DNA from 3 places in the Paenibacillus sophorae genome. Region 2 is predicted to be linked to each of the others. Evidence: riboswitches for the same ligand, from Rfam matches in the RefSeq annotation. Region 2 holds a riboswitch; each other region holds the start of a gene.

What was found. Region 2 has a riboswitch for cobalamin ahead of KP014_RS08055 (S-layer homology domain-containing protein). Riboswitches for the same ligand answer to the same signal wherever they lie in the genome.
Region 1: another riboswitch for cobalamin. It lies ahead of KP014_RS17130 (HoxN/HupN/NixA family nickel/cobalt transporter); the one in region 2 lies ahead of KP014_RS08055 (S-layer homology domain-containing protein).
Region 3: another riboswitch for cobalamin. It lies ahead of cobT (nicotinate-nucleotide--dimethylbenzimidazole phosphoribosyltransferase); the one in region 2 lies ahead of KP014_RS08055 (S-layer homology domain-containing protein).

The regions. Positions count from the first base shown of each region.
Region 1 is NZ_CP076607.1:3,625,934-3,630,146, reverse strand. Features, by position in the region: gene KP014_RS17140 (ABC transporter permease) at 1-689, opposite strand, end outside; gene KP014_RS17135 (ABC transporter ATP-binding protein) at 686-1,330, opposite strand; gene KP014_RS17130 (HoxN/HupN/NixA family nickel/cobalt transporter) at 1,450-2,238, opposite strand; cobalamin riboswitch at 2,403-2,591, opposite strand; gene KP014_RS17125 (anaerobic sulfatase maturase) at 2,617-3,876, opposite strand; gene KP014_RS17120 (sugar porter family MFS transporter) at 4,091-4,213, opposite strand, start outside.
Region 2 is NZ_CP076607.1:1,719,679-1,723,891, reverse strand. Features, by position in the region: gene KP014_RS08055 (S-layer homology domain-containing protein) at 1-2,418, opposite strand, end outside; cobalamin riboswitch at 2,686-2,876, opposite strand; gene KP014_RS08050 (GAP1-N2 domain-containing protein) at 2,968-4,213, opposite strand, start outside.
Region 3 is NZ_CP076607.1:2,683,004-2,687,216, reverse strand. Features, by position in the region: gene cobJ (precorrin-3B C(17)-methyltransferase) at 1-1,090, opposite strand, end outside; gene cobT (nicotinate-nucleotide--dimethylbenzimidazole phosphoribosyltransferase) at 1,171-2,256, opposite strand; cobalamin riboswitch at 2,406-2,612, opposite strand; gene KP014_RS12635 (hypothetical protein) at 2,808-3,134, opposite strand; gene KP014_RS12630 (hypothetical protein) at 3,188-3,394, opposite strand; gene KP014_RS12625 (TetR/AcrR family transcriptional regulator) at 3,594-4,181, shown strand; gene KP014_RS12620 (methyl-accepting chemotaxis protein) at 4,206-4,213, shown strand, end outside.

The DNA of each region.
Region 1 (4,213 bases), 1.9 Mb from region 2:
CCCAGCATAATAGCTATCTGGTATTCGACGGCTACGATTGGCGATGTTCCGGACAAGATTTGTCCCGTCATCATTCCAGGTAAGAACACGATACCCATACCGACCATCGAATTAATGGTGGGCAGCATAGCGGAATCGAATGCCTGGTTGACAATTTCCCGCGCGGCCATTTTCGGTGTTGCCCCAAGCATGAGCGCCGCCTCCACTTTATCTTTTTGGCCGTGCATGCCTTCGGTCAGGGAATTCACGCCTAACGCGATCCCTGTCATCGAATTGCCAACAATCATCCCAGCTATTGGAATGACATACCTTGGTTCGTACCAGGGCGCCAGCTGCAAGACGATGAAAATAAAATAGAGAAGGCTGACCAAAATCCCGGAAGTCATCGAAAATGCAATGCTTCGTTTCATGGCTTTGGACAGTTTTCCTTTTGCCCGTTTATTAATCGTCCGGATAGAAAACACAAGCATAACAGCCACAAGCAGCAAGGTATACACCGGATGAGCGTGCCCAAATACGTATACCAGCAGGTACCCGACCAGAATGAGCTGAAGGGTCATTCGAGCTGTTGCGATCAATATCTCCTTTTCACGCGGGATACCTTTAATTCTGACGATTACAATCAGAAGAATCACGAACAAATAGGCTGCGGCCAGCTGCCAAAATAATAAATCAATCGTTCCGTTCACTCAACATCCCTCCCGTTCCCCTGCGGCACTCCATTTTTCATTTCAATAACAAAATCGGCGTATGTATCGGCAATGTAACGGGAATGCGTAATCATGACGAGTGTCTTGCCGTTTTCACGAATGAATGTGGTCAATCTCTGCATTACCGTATCCGCAGTGTCTTCATCCAGTGCTGAAGTCGGTTCATCCAGAAGGAGCGCCATCGGATTCATCACAATAGCCCTTGCAAGGGCTAAACGCTGCTTTTCCCCGCCTGAGAGATCCTCCGCATTTTGTTCCATATCTTTCTCCAGACTGGCGAGATGAAGCGCCTCCTCCAATTGTTCATTGGATGCTTCAGGCTTACCGGCAAAAGACAAACCGATCTGCAGGTTATCTCTTATCGTCCCTTTGAACGTGATCGTGGCTTGCGGCACCATCACCGCACCTCTCCTCCACTGGGTGGGGTCCATTTCACTCGAAAGATGTTGACCCAGCCAAATCTCGCCTTCATCCGGGCTGTCCAACTGGTTCAACAACCGAAGCAAGGTTGTCTTTCCGCTGCCGCTCTCACCTACAATGCAGGTTATTCTCTTTGCAGGTATCGTTAAGTCTGTGATGGACAGAACCCCTCTGGCTTTTACTCCCTTTAACCGGAACATCGTCGCCCTCTCCTTTTGGCCATGCGGTCACTCGTTGATTATCGATATCGAAATTCATTATTGATGGTACTCAAATAGCCGCGAAGCGTCAAACCTTGCAAAATAAATAAGTGGATTCATCAACGGACTGTCTTTAACTTCGCTCGCACATTAACAAGGACAAAGCAAAGAAGTAAGAATAAGAAAATAATAATCCCTACGATTTCGAAATCAAGTTCTGCCCAAGGATTAAAGTAAGTGAATGCCTGATAGAAAGAAACACCATAAGCGAGCGCAACAATCACCCATCCAATGATTCTTGAAGCCGATTGCCCCAAACTGCTTGATTGGTTCATCATTCTGAACGTAATTAGAGAATCGATGGTATCGGTAATCATCATTCCAAGCATAAAAATAAGTCCCAGAATTAGAGGCATGTATGTGAATGAATTGCCGGCGGCTGCTAGTGCCCAAACAGACGTTTGACTAATGGTCTCGGCAGCCAGTGCGAAGATCCCTCCTACTAAAATAATTAAAAATGGATTTGTTGTTCCCCGCGCAACATTCGAAATAAACTTCCCTTTAATCCCCTTAAGTTTAAATTCCTCATTTTTAAATTTGGAACGCATTAGATTAATAATATTTATGGTTCCAATGATAAATAGGGATATGATTGATACCCAGGTTGCAAAGGTATCAAAGTACTCAGGAAATCTAAAATTTTGGGTAAACATTCCGAGAATTGTCGCCATACCAGCCACGACTGCTCCATGACCAAATGAAAACAGTGTACCTACAAAGCGGGCGATCGGGCTGCCCATCCGCCAATTGTAACGGGTTTGTCCATCAATAAAAGCTAAATGATCCGCATCCAGTCCATGACGTAGACCCAGCACAAAAACAAGAAGTATAAGCGATATCGTTGACATTGATGATTCCCTCTTTCTTAATCCTATTTTTTCACACAAAAAAAGCCCCGGGGCAACCTTTGCAGATTCGGGACTTACCAATGGGAACGTTTATAAACGACATGTTTAGCAGAGCTAAAATGCGAGTTCATGTTTCGTCACCACTCCTTTTCTCCGAAGGCATGATTGGTGTGCACATCCAGGTAGGTCTTCTGGCTTCCGTATCATTGCCTGCCTTCTGTCTTCCCCAGACTTGCTGCTGAGTGACATAAAAGAAGGAGGCTCCTCGGTTACAGCGGCGGGACCGCTCGGGATTTTCACCCGATTCCCTGTTACCCCTTGATCTCGCAAGGGCACCTGGTTGCAATATATGAAATTAATCTGATTTTAATTCTAAAATCAGACTGTGACCAGTCCCAAGCAGCACTGCTTATATTTCTTGCCGCTGCCGCAGGCGCAAGGATCGTTGCGGTCTGGGAGCTTTCCTTTTAAGTAAATCTGCACGTTTTGGCAGAACAGGTTGCTTCTGACGCTGTCTCCAAGCTGCTTCATCCGCTCGTCTGCATATGCATAAATCTCCTTATAGCTGGCGCAAAAATAATCTCTGCCCTTGGCCTCTAGCTCCGCTCCCCATTCCCGGTTGCGCGGGCAACCGCCATGACAGAGACGTTTCCATTCGCAGCTCCGGCATCCCTCCGGCAGCGTAGGCTTCATCCCAAGAAATCGATTGTACAACGGATGCTTCAAAATGTCTTCAATGGAGTGTGTTGCCACGTTGCCGATTTTCCATTCAGGAGAAATGTAAAAGTCGCACGGATAGGCGTCTCCGTTCTGCTCTAGAATAATCGTGGTCGGGCACTCGGCTCGATGAATGCACAGCTCTGCCTCCCGATTCGTATAACCGGCCAGCATGTTGTCAAAAAAACGCACGGAAACCCGCGGATTCCCTCCGTTATACCAATAATCGAAGGCTTCACGCAAAAATCGGCCGTATTCCGCAGGCGTAATATCGTAAACACCCGGCTTGTCCGGCTCCTGCGACCGGAAATCCATGCAAGGAATGAACTGGACGTAGCTGAAGCCTTCCTGTTCAAAGAAAGCCATGATCTCGGCAGCATTACCTACATTGCCTTTGTGAATGACGGACAATATATTGAAATCCACGTTATGCCGCCGTAATTGCTCGATCCCCTTCATTACCCGGTGAAAGCTGCCCTGCCCGCGCGAGTCCACCCGCCGCGCGTCATGAATAGCTTCAGGACCGTCCAGACTTACGCCGACCAGAAAATTGTATTTTTTAAAAAAAGCCGCCCAGCGGTCGTTAATCAACGTCCCGTTCGTCTGAATGGAATTGCCGATGCTTGTCCCTTTCGGAGCATAACGAGCCTGAAGCGATACAACCTCCTCAAAGAAATCCAGACCCGCGAGCAGCGGCTCCCCTCCCTGCCAGGCAAAGGAAGCCGCTCCCCGTGACCGGGCCATATATTCTTTAATGAATTTTTCCAGAATGGCGGAATCAATCCGGTTGATCTTGGGTCCCGGCTTGCCGCCACATGTACTGTAGTAGCAGTAATCACAGGCCAGGTTGCAGTCCTCCGAAACCGTCTTCCACATCACGCCTATATGCCGATGTTCCAGTGTTAAGCCCCCGCAGCCCATGTGTTCTCACCCTCCTAGTCTCTACCACCCGAAAAAAAGAGACGTATTCCATAGATTCATGGAATGACGTCTCCGAAGTTCCGGTCAACATTATTCGACAGCCCGTTTAATTCCAATTTATTTACTCGGTTATCACGGTGTCTTGAATATTAACCTCAGGATATTAATTTGTCAACTTCTATTTTTTTAATTTGTTATTTCCACCGCTGTTCTGTCAACGGGATACCGGTTGTTTCAAGCTTATGCTTGGCTTTTTGCTTTTTTGCTGTGCAGCTATTTGTGTGTCATCAAGGCTGCGGAAATATTGCTCCACTTCTTCCAGTGATTTTCCTTTGGT
Region 2 (4,213 bases):
TACGCCCCCCGAACTTGTCCGTGCCCCTACTTTGCCGCTGCCAAGCATCCGGAGAAGCAGACTATAAGGAGTATCCCCCGTACCCAGAGTAACGGAAGTTCTTGGAAGAATCGTTCCTTTTACAGTATCGCCAACAACGGAAATAGTTGCCTCGGAAACCGCCTGCGGCGCGGAAATGGCCAGCTGCTGCGTATACCGCACCAAGCTTGGCGCACCGCCTGCCTGATAACCAGTCACTTCGATTGTATAGCTACCGGCCGATAGGCCGCTGAAGGAAGCGATGCCCTGGTCATTCGTTGCCGCCGTCTGTCCGCCAACACTTACCTTCGCGCCGACAGCCGGTGAAGTAACAGGATCAGAACTGAAGGTTGCGTTATTCCACACCCATTGAACTTGAGTGACTCTTACCGTAAAAGCCTGCCCCGGCTGAGGCTGCGAAGGCGAAAGTTCCAAATATTGGACAACCTGGGTCGAGTATCCTCCGTAATAGACCAGCACCTTATCCGTAGCCCTGAGCTCAAAGTCGCTGATGCCGACGCTCGGATAGATCCACTGGCCGCCGCGCTGAACGACAAACGACCACCAGTTGTTCATGTCGCCGCTGATTCCGCCTATGCCGCTGATAAAGCTGCCGAATGACGATTGCGTAATATCCAGCGCAATATGATTGGCATCAGCCAGCCTTTGCAGCGCCTCAAGCGCATTGGACGCGCCTACCGGGCCTTCTGCGAGCGTTCCCTGCGGCCCTTCTACCGATAAAGACACTGGCACTTCCTTCGGCAAAACCGTAACAGACCCGGTGTAGCGCACGACAGTCGGCGCGGCGTTGTCCTGGTAGCCGGTAATTTGGAGTGTCTGGGTTCCAGGCGTCAGATCGGTTCCAAAAGACGCTGTGCCCTGATCGTTCGTAACAGCCGTTTTGCCGCCGATGGAAACGGTAACCCCGGAAGCCGCCGCGACTACGGGATTTCCGTCCCAGTCCCATGTCTTTTTATTAACCGTTACTTCAAGAGGCTTGCCTTCCTTAGGCTGAAGCGGCAAAAATGTTACGGAATCCACCAGTTGAGTGACGCTGTAATCTCCGTAGTAAATATAGAGCCGATCCCCGTCCTGAAGCGCAAAGTCGTTAATGGCGCTGTAACCGCTGACCCACTGAGTACCGCGCTGAACGATGTAGTTCCAGCCGTCATAGCCTCCATACTTCTTCTCTCGGATACCGGCTATCTCGCTAATATAGGTGCCGTATTGGCTTGTTTTGCTGACAACCGCAATTCCCTTGGCTTCCGCCAGCTTGTTCAACGCATCCAAAGCGCTGCCGCCGTACACACTGCCCTCGCCCAAGGACGCCGTCGGCCCTTCGATGGCTACACTCACATGGACAAGCGGATGCACAGCCGGCGGATGATCGATAAAATCATACAGGTTGCTGTCGCCGCCGCTGCTGAATAGGTTGTAGGCGACCAACGCCTGCAGCGCCTGCTCCGTTGCCAGAGCGTTGCTTCCTTCACCCAGCATATGGGCGAAGCTTCCGTCCGCCGCCCTAAAGCTCATCAAGCGGCTGATCAGATTGCCGCCGTTCTTGGTGAAGCCGGAACCGGCCGGATCAACACCATATGATGTCAGCCCGATAATGGCCTGCGATACGCTTTCACTGCTGTCTCCATAGCCTCCGTGGGTCGTATTCTGCTGAGCGGACAGCCACTGTACGGCTCTTTCCCCCGCAGTGGCAGCAGCGGACTCACTCTTGTATGGAGACAGGGCGGCCAAAGCCATTGCCGTGGTATCAGGCCCGCTTGGTCCTCCTGCATTAAGAGGGAATCCTCCATCAACATTTTGTGCGGAAAGAATCTCTTGAACCAGTTTATCTCTGGTCCATTTTGCATCGGAAGGCACCATATAGCTGCCGGAATCCAGTGCGATTAGGCCGTAGATGGGATTGTTCAGGCTTTGCCCGGACATTCCTTCGTTGTTATAAATGGCCGCAATCAGGTTGCTGCCGGCGAAATTCGCCGGGTCCTGGCCGATTGCTTTAACTGCCAGAGCGATTCGGGCGTAATCCGTTACCGAGGAGAAATTCCCCCCTGCGTTCTTTACTCTATTCTGAAGCTCGGCCCCGTAAGAATCCGGCACTTTATACCCGGCCTGGGCCAAGCCGATCGCCTGCCATTCCGAGGCGACGCCCTGCTTCAGAATATACTCCGCCGCAGAATAAACGGCATCCGTTACGCTGACCGACTGTGATGATGAAGCCGCGTCCGCAGCGTTCAAGGCATCCGTTACGCCCTCTTCCTGGTAACCGGCAGCCGCCGTCTCGGCAAGAGCCCGTCCAGCCGGAGCAAACGGCACGCCCAGCAATGAGAAAATCATCAATAAGGACATTCCCAGCGCAAACATTTTGGAAGAAATCCTGCTCTTCATTACTCAACCTCTTTCTCTTGAATTTGTGGGAGTCTCCCAAGTAAGAAGAAACGCCTGACGGCGTCTTTTCAAGACGCAGGTACGTTTCTCGTAAAAATATAAGACCAAACGATAGGCGTGAAGCTTATAAAGTCTTATATTTCAAAAAAAGACCGCCCCAAAGAGGGACGGTCTTTCAGTAAATCGGGCCGGAACCGATGCCTTCAATCATCCTTAGCATCAGCCGCGCGCAAATGTCCGCGTGTCCTCACCCCCCGAAGGACACCCGGGCCTTGACTAGAAAAGGCAGGTCTCCTGGCTCATGCCTCACCGCTCCCTCTCGCCTTCCCGTTCTACGAGAACAGTGGCAGATTTCAGAGGATCGCTCCGCATATACAGTGGCGGGACCGCGCCGGACTCCAACCGGCTTCCCTTTTAAGCGGGCTTTCAAGACCCGCACCTTTTTAAGAATATATTAAATTTTCGACAATCTTTATCATATCGGTTATCGGAGGGGTTGTCCATACATTGCCAGCCATTCAAGCGTAAAAATAAACGGGAAGCTCATCGTTATTCCGCCGCCGGGCTCGCGCTTATGGGAGCCGCCGGAGATGATGCCGGACGCGGATCATCCATCAGGACCAGCGTGTAGTCTTCGGCCTCGATCATGCTTCCGGCAGACAGCTCCGGAGAAGAAACCAGCGTTACCTTCACCTGGTAAGGTGCTGGTCCTGACGGTGCGGGGCCATTATCGGCCGGGACCGGGGATACCGGCGCGCTAGAAGCGGCAAGCGGCTCTCCTGACGGTGAAGGCGAACCGGCTGCTCCGGCCGCATCTTCCATAGAATCCGTTGGAGCAGCCGAAGCCGGCGAAGACGCTCCGCCGGATGCCGTTCCTTCCGGATGGGTCTCTAAGTCCGCCGGATTTCCATCCGTTCCATTCCCGCCCGTTCCACCGTTTCCATCCACCGCCGTTCCCGTAACGCCTGCAGCGCCGGAATCCCCCGCGTCCGCGGTGCCCGAAGGAGCTGGGGATCCCGGAGCCCCACAGCTATGGTCCAGACCGCCAACTTTATATATGACAGCTTCTCCTGTTCCGGAATCCACTTTAATCTCGGCAGGGTTAAACTCTCGGCAGGCGTCAGCAGAGGCGAAGGCGAACATCAGCGAGCTTCCGCCCTTACCGTCGCCAGACTCAAGATAAGCGGCAGCTTCAGGATAACTCACGTTCCCCGTCCCCTGCGAAGGCGAAGGCTGCGGCGAGGCTGCCGGAGCGGCCTCGTCTCCGCTGCCTTTCAGTAAGCTGGCGGCCAGAACTCCGGCAATTACCAGAACGATGACGGCCGCGCCGAAGATCATCAGCCGAGACGGGCTGCGGCGCACCCACCGCGCCAGCGGCGGGGCCAACTGCGACCGGGCTTCGCCGTAGACGCTTTGAAGAGCCGGTCTGGCTGCGGCCATATAATTTTTACGAAAATCGCGGTTCTTGAAAGCTTCACGGTCATGGCCCGCAAAATACTTCAGAATAGCCCGCCGATAGCCCGGATGAAGCTTCTTGGAGGAAATGGAAAATAGCGGACTATCCTGCGACCAGGCCAAAAAGCGGTACACCGCCTCTTTATCGCCATCCGCTTTGCGGCGGACATGCTCCAGCAGCGCGTCGTACTCCAGCGGCCCTCCCTCGCGGGAACGGCTGTGGTAGAAGGCAAGCGGCAGGCGGGCGAATGGCTCTGCCCCCCGGCCCTCCTTCAGCCAGCGCCGTCCGAGCAGCTGCACATCGTCCATCTCCTGCGGGGACAATCCGTCAAAGATATGC
Region 3 (4,213 bases), 960 kb from region 2:
TCGCGATGCCCGGCGCCACTCCCACCTCAAAAAGAGCGTTCAGATTTCCGGCGGCAGATGGGGCGGACGGGTTCGCGGCGGCAGACGGGGCGGAACCCGCGTAGCCCCCGGAGACGATGCCTTTGGCCTCGAGGATTTGCAGCGCCTCCATAGCCGCTTCAAGAGGGCTGAACGAACCCGCACTGTATGAGGCGGGTGCCGGGAAATCAGGCTGGACGGACCCTGCTTCACCGCTCTCTCCGGCCTGTTCCTTCGCCCCCAGAGACCACGGCTCCGCCGCTACTTGAAGACGCTCGCTGGGTCTTAGTCTCTGCTCTTCCGAGTCCAACGTATATTTCCGCTGGTAGCCTCTCGGCGTAATCATTAAGCCGTCATATACCACCGTCGAGGAGTTACCGATAATAACCGTGGTGAGCATCCCTATTTCATACTCCAGCATGTCTGCGAGCGTGGTAAGCACCACCTGCTGCCGGTCCCGGTAAGCGCTCTTCACCAGGCCTACCGGCGTATCCGGGGAACGGTACCCCAGCAAAATCCGCTGAGTCTCGGCGATCTGCCGGGTACGTCTCCCGCTTCTCGGATTATAAAGAGCGATGACAAAATCCGCCGCAGCCGCCGCTTCCACACGTTTGGCGATGGTGTCCCAGGGGGTTAAATGATCGCTCAGGCTGATCGTACAGGCATCATGCATAATTGGCGCCCCTAGGAGCGCGGCACAGGAGTTGATCGAGGATATTCCGGGAATAACCTCTACTTCCACTCCTTCATCAGCATTCCATTTCTTTTCCATCAACACTTCATAGATTAGCCCGGCCATTCCGTATACCCCAGCGTCGCCGCTGGAAATAACCGCAACCGTCCTACCCATATACGCCTGCCGTACAGCTTCCTGGGCACGGCTTACTTCTTCCGTCATGCCCGTTCTTACGATCTCCTGTGTGGTCAGAAGGCCCCGGATCAAGTCCACATAAGTGTTATAGCCAATAATGACTTCACTTTCCTCGATAGCCCTGCGGGCACGATCCGTAATATGTTCAAAAGCACCCGGGCCAAACCCGATCACCAACAGTTTGCCTCTCTTCTGTTCCATTGTGCTGCCTCCTCTGTATGAAACAACTATCCTATCCCCGTAACGCCAAGCTTTCCTTAGAGGAAGCCGGGTTCGTAGACTCACTGAACCGCAAAACCGAATTCATCTTCTTCGGGGGCCGGACTCGGGATGCCGAGATCTTCAAATGTGGCCATCTTCGCAACCAATTGGAGGGCCGATTCGATTACAGGCAGGGCGAGTGCGGCTCCTGTCCCTTCTCCAAGGCGCATGTCCAGATACAGCACAGGCTTCAGCCCAAGCTCATCCAGAACGATCCGGTGCGCCGGTTCAACGGACAAATGGGAAGCGAATAAGTAATCCTGGCAGCGTGGTTCGATCCGGCAGGCAGCCAGCGCCGCAGCCCCTGTAATCACCCCGTCAATAACCACCGGAACCCTGCGTGCCGCCGCTCCCAATATCACACCCACCAGCCCGGCGATTTCGAGTCCCCCTACCTTGGCAAGCACGTCGACAGCGTCACCCGGATTAGGCCGGTTGACCTGTATCGCCTGTTCGATCACCTTCGTTTTGGCGGCTAACGCTTCGTCGTTGATACCCGATCCCTTTCCGGTGATCTGTTCTACCGGATGGTTAGTGAACACTGCCGTCATGGCGCTGCTCGGAGTCGTGTTGCCGATGCCCATTTCCCCTAAACCGATCACTTCGATCCCTTTATCAGCAAGCTCGTAAGCCGTATCAATCCCAACATGAAGCGCGGCAACCGCTTCTTCCTTGGTCATTGCCGGTCCTTTGGCCATATTGGCCGTTCCCGGGCGAACTTTCCGCTGCACTACACCTTCCGGCAGGTCTGTCAGCAAAGTCCCGATATCGACAACGTGAACCTCCGCCCCCGCTTGATGTGCGAGCACATTAACAGCAGCGCCTTGGCGAATAAAATTCGCCATCATCAGCCCCGTAACTTCCTGCGGATAGGCGCTGACGCCTTCCTGAACGACCCCATGATCGCCGCACATCACGATAATCGCTTTATTGTCCACACTCGGCTCCACGCTGCCCGTTATACCGGCAAGCCTTACAGCGATCTCCTCCAGACGGCCAAGACTTCCCAAGGGTTTGGTTAAGTTGTTAACGCGTCTTCTCATTTGATGCATCGATACAATATTCAGCCGTTCAATCCGATTGACCACCTGCAATAATTTTTCCACGTAAATCACAATCCCCTCTATCATCTATTAGAGACGTATGTAACAACAATTTGAGAAACAAAAAAAGCACTCCCTACACAAAAAGAGCGTAGAAGTGCCGTTAATCGCCGAAATACAAGCGTGCTCCCCCTTCCTATCCTCGTAGGTCAGTCGTGCTGTTGAAAAAGGCAGGTCTCCTGACTTGTGGATCGGACGCAAAAACCGAGATCATAATGACCCGGTTGCTTAAAGCCTTCCCGTTTGACACAGTGGCTTAAGCCTGCTCTCCATTTACAGTGGCGGGACCGCGACGGATTTTCACCGTTCTTCCCTTTTAAGAAACGCCTCAGCGTTTCACCTTTTCACTCATATGCTGTTGTAGACAAGATATGCTTACAATACGCCTATTATAACTTGAGATTTAAAGAGAAGTCTAGCTTCGTGCCATCCCCGGTTGGGATGAGCTCAACCGTTGTGATCGAAACGGAGATGCACTTGCCGCCCGAATCAAAGTGTAGGTATAGACAATGCGCTCTTCCGATACTTTTTTATTGCGAGGGTGCTCGGCCCTATCACCCCTCTTTCACAAGTAATCCCAATAAGCTAAAACTTGCCGGCTCCGCCGTTCCTAGTTCCTCCGTTTTTGCATGATCAATCGCGGATACTACCTTGGTAAAGGTCTCAATCTGCTCATACATCAGGTCTAAATCTATTTTTTCAATATATCCATTGCCTCCTACCACACAAAGGTAATCGGGTCCTGGCACAAGGGATATCGTTGGGATGTTCGCTTCGTAAAGAGGCTGGCCTTCTCCAAAATAAAATTTGCCTTTGGGCTTCGAGGTGATGGTTCGGACTTTTGTGCGTCCTTGAATGGCGTTCAGATAGATCCTGTCCATGGCCGGATTGCCATCCCAAACGCTCGATTGTAATTCCAGCTACTGCTTTCTTATTAGTTCCTTCTCCTTCGATTGCGCCACTCTTTAGGAATTTGTGAAAAGTATTTAGCCATAGCGAGCAGGGCAATTCCCCCATTTTCCTCACAAGTATTCGGACCGTCCGTGTGGGTGTTTAAAATGATCGTCTCGTCATCATTCATGCCAGGCAGCACAGCGTATATCGTATCACTCCCTGCTGTATGATCAACCTCTGCATGCAAAGCTTCCGTTCTCCTGTAGCACGGACAATCCCCAGCTTCTGGCTTGCTGAATTTCAACTCTCCACAGATCTCCGGATTCCACAAGAATCAAACACTGTGCTCCTCTTGACCGCTAACATATTACATGTTATGTTTTTTGTAATTTGTAATATAAAAATAGGGCTTTCCGCCTAATTCAATGGAAATGGGGTGAATCACGATGCCGAAAACTGGATTAACTTCTGAAGAAATCAAAGAAAAGGCTTTGCAAATCACAGAAGAAAAGATTCGTTATTATGGATTCGATAAGTTCCGCTTAACGGATATCGCCAAGGAGCTGAAAGTAAGCCATGCCGCTCTCTACAATCATTTTCCCGACAAAGCGGCTCTGCTTGACGCCATTTCCGAACGTTGGCTAGCCCGGATGGACAACACGCTGGAACTCATAACCCAGCAAGAACGATCCCCGCGCCGGTTGATTATCGAATGGTTCCTGAAATATCACGAACTGAAAAAAGAGAAGGTTCTAAAAGATCCTGAGCTTTACAAATCGTTCAATATGGCAGCGGAGCTGCTGAAGCCTTTTATTGTACAGCATTTGCATAACGTAAATGAGCAGCTTGTGGCGCTGGTTCAAAAAGCGATAGCTGCCGGAGAAATCCGCGGAGAACCGGAAAACGTGGCTGTACTCCTGCTGGAAGCCACCACCTCCTTCCACCATCCGCGGATGGTGCTGGATCATAAAGATGAACAGCGGGAGATGCTGCTGCAAAAGGTAGTCGAAGTATTGCTGGACGGGTTCCAATGAGTATAGTGTGAGGAGAGAGATTTTGTGAAGAT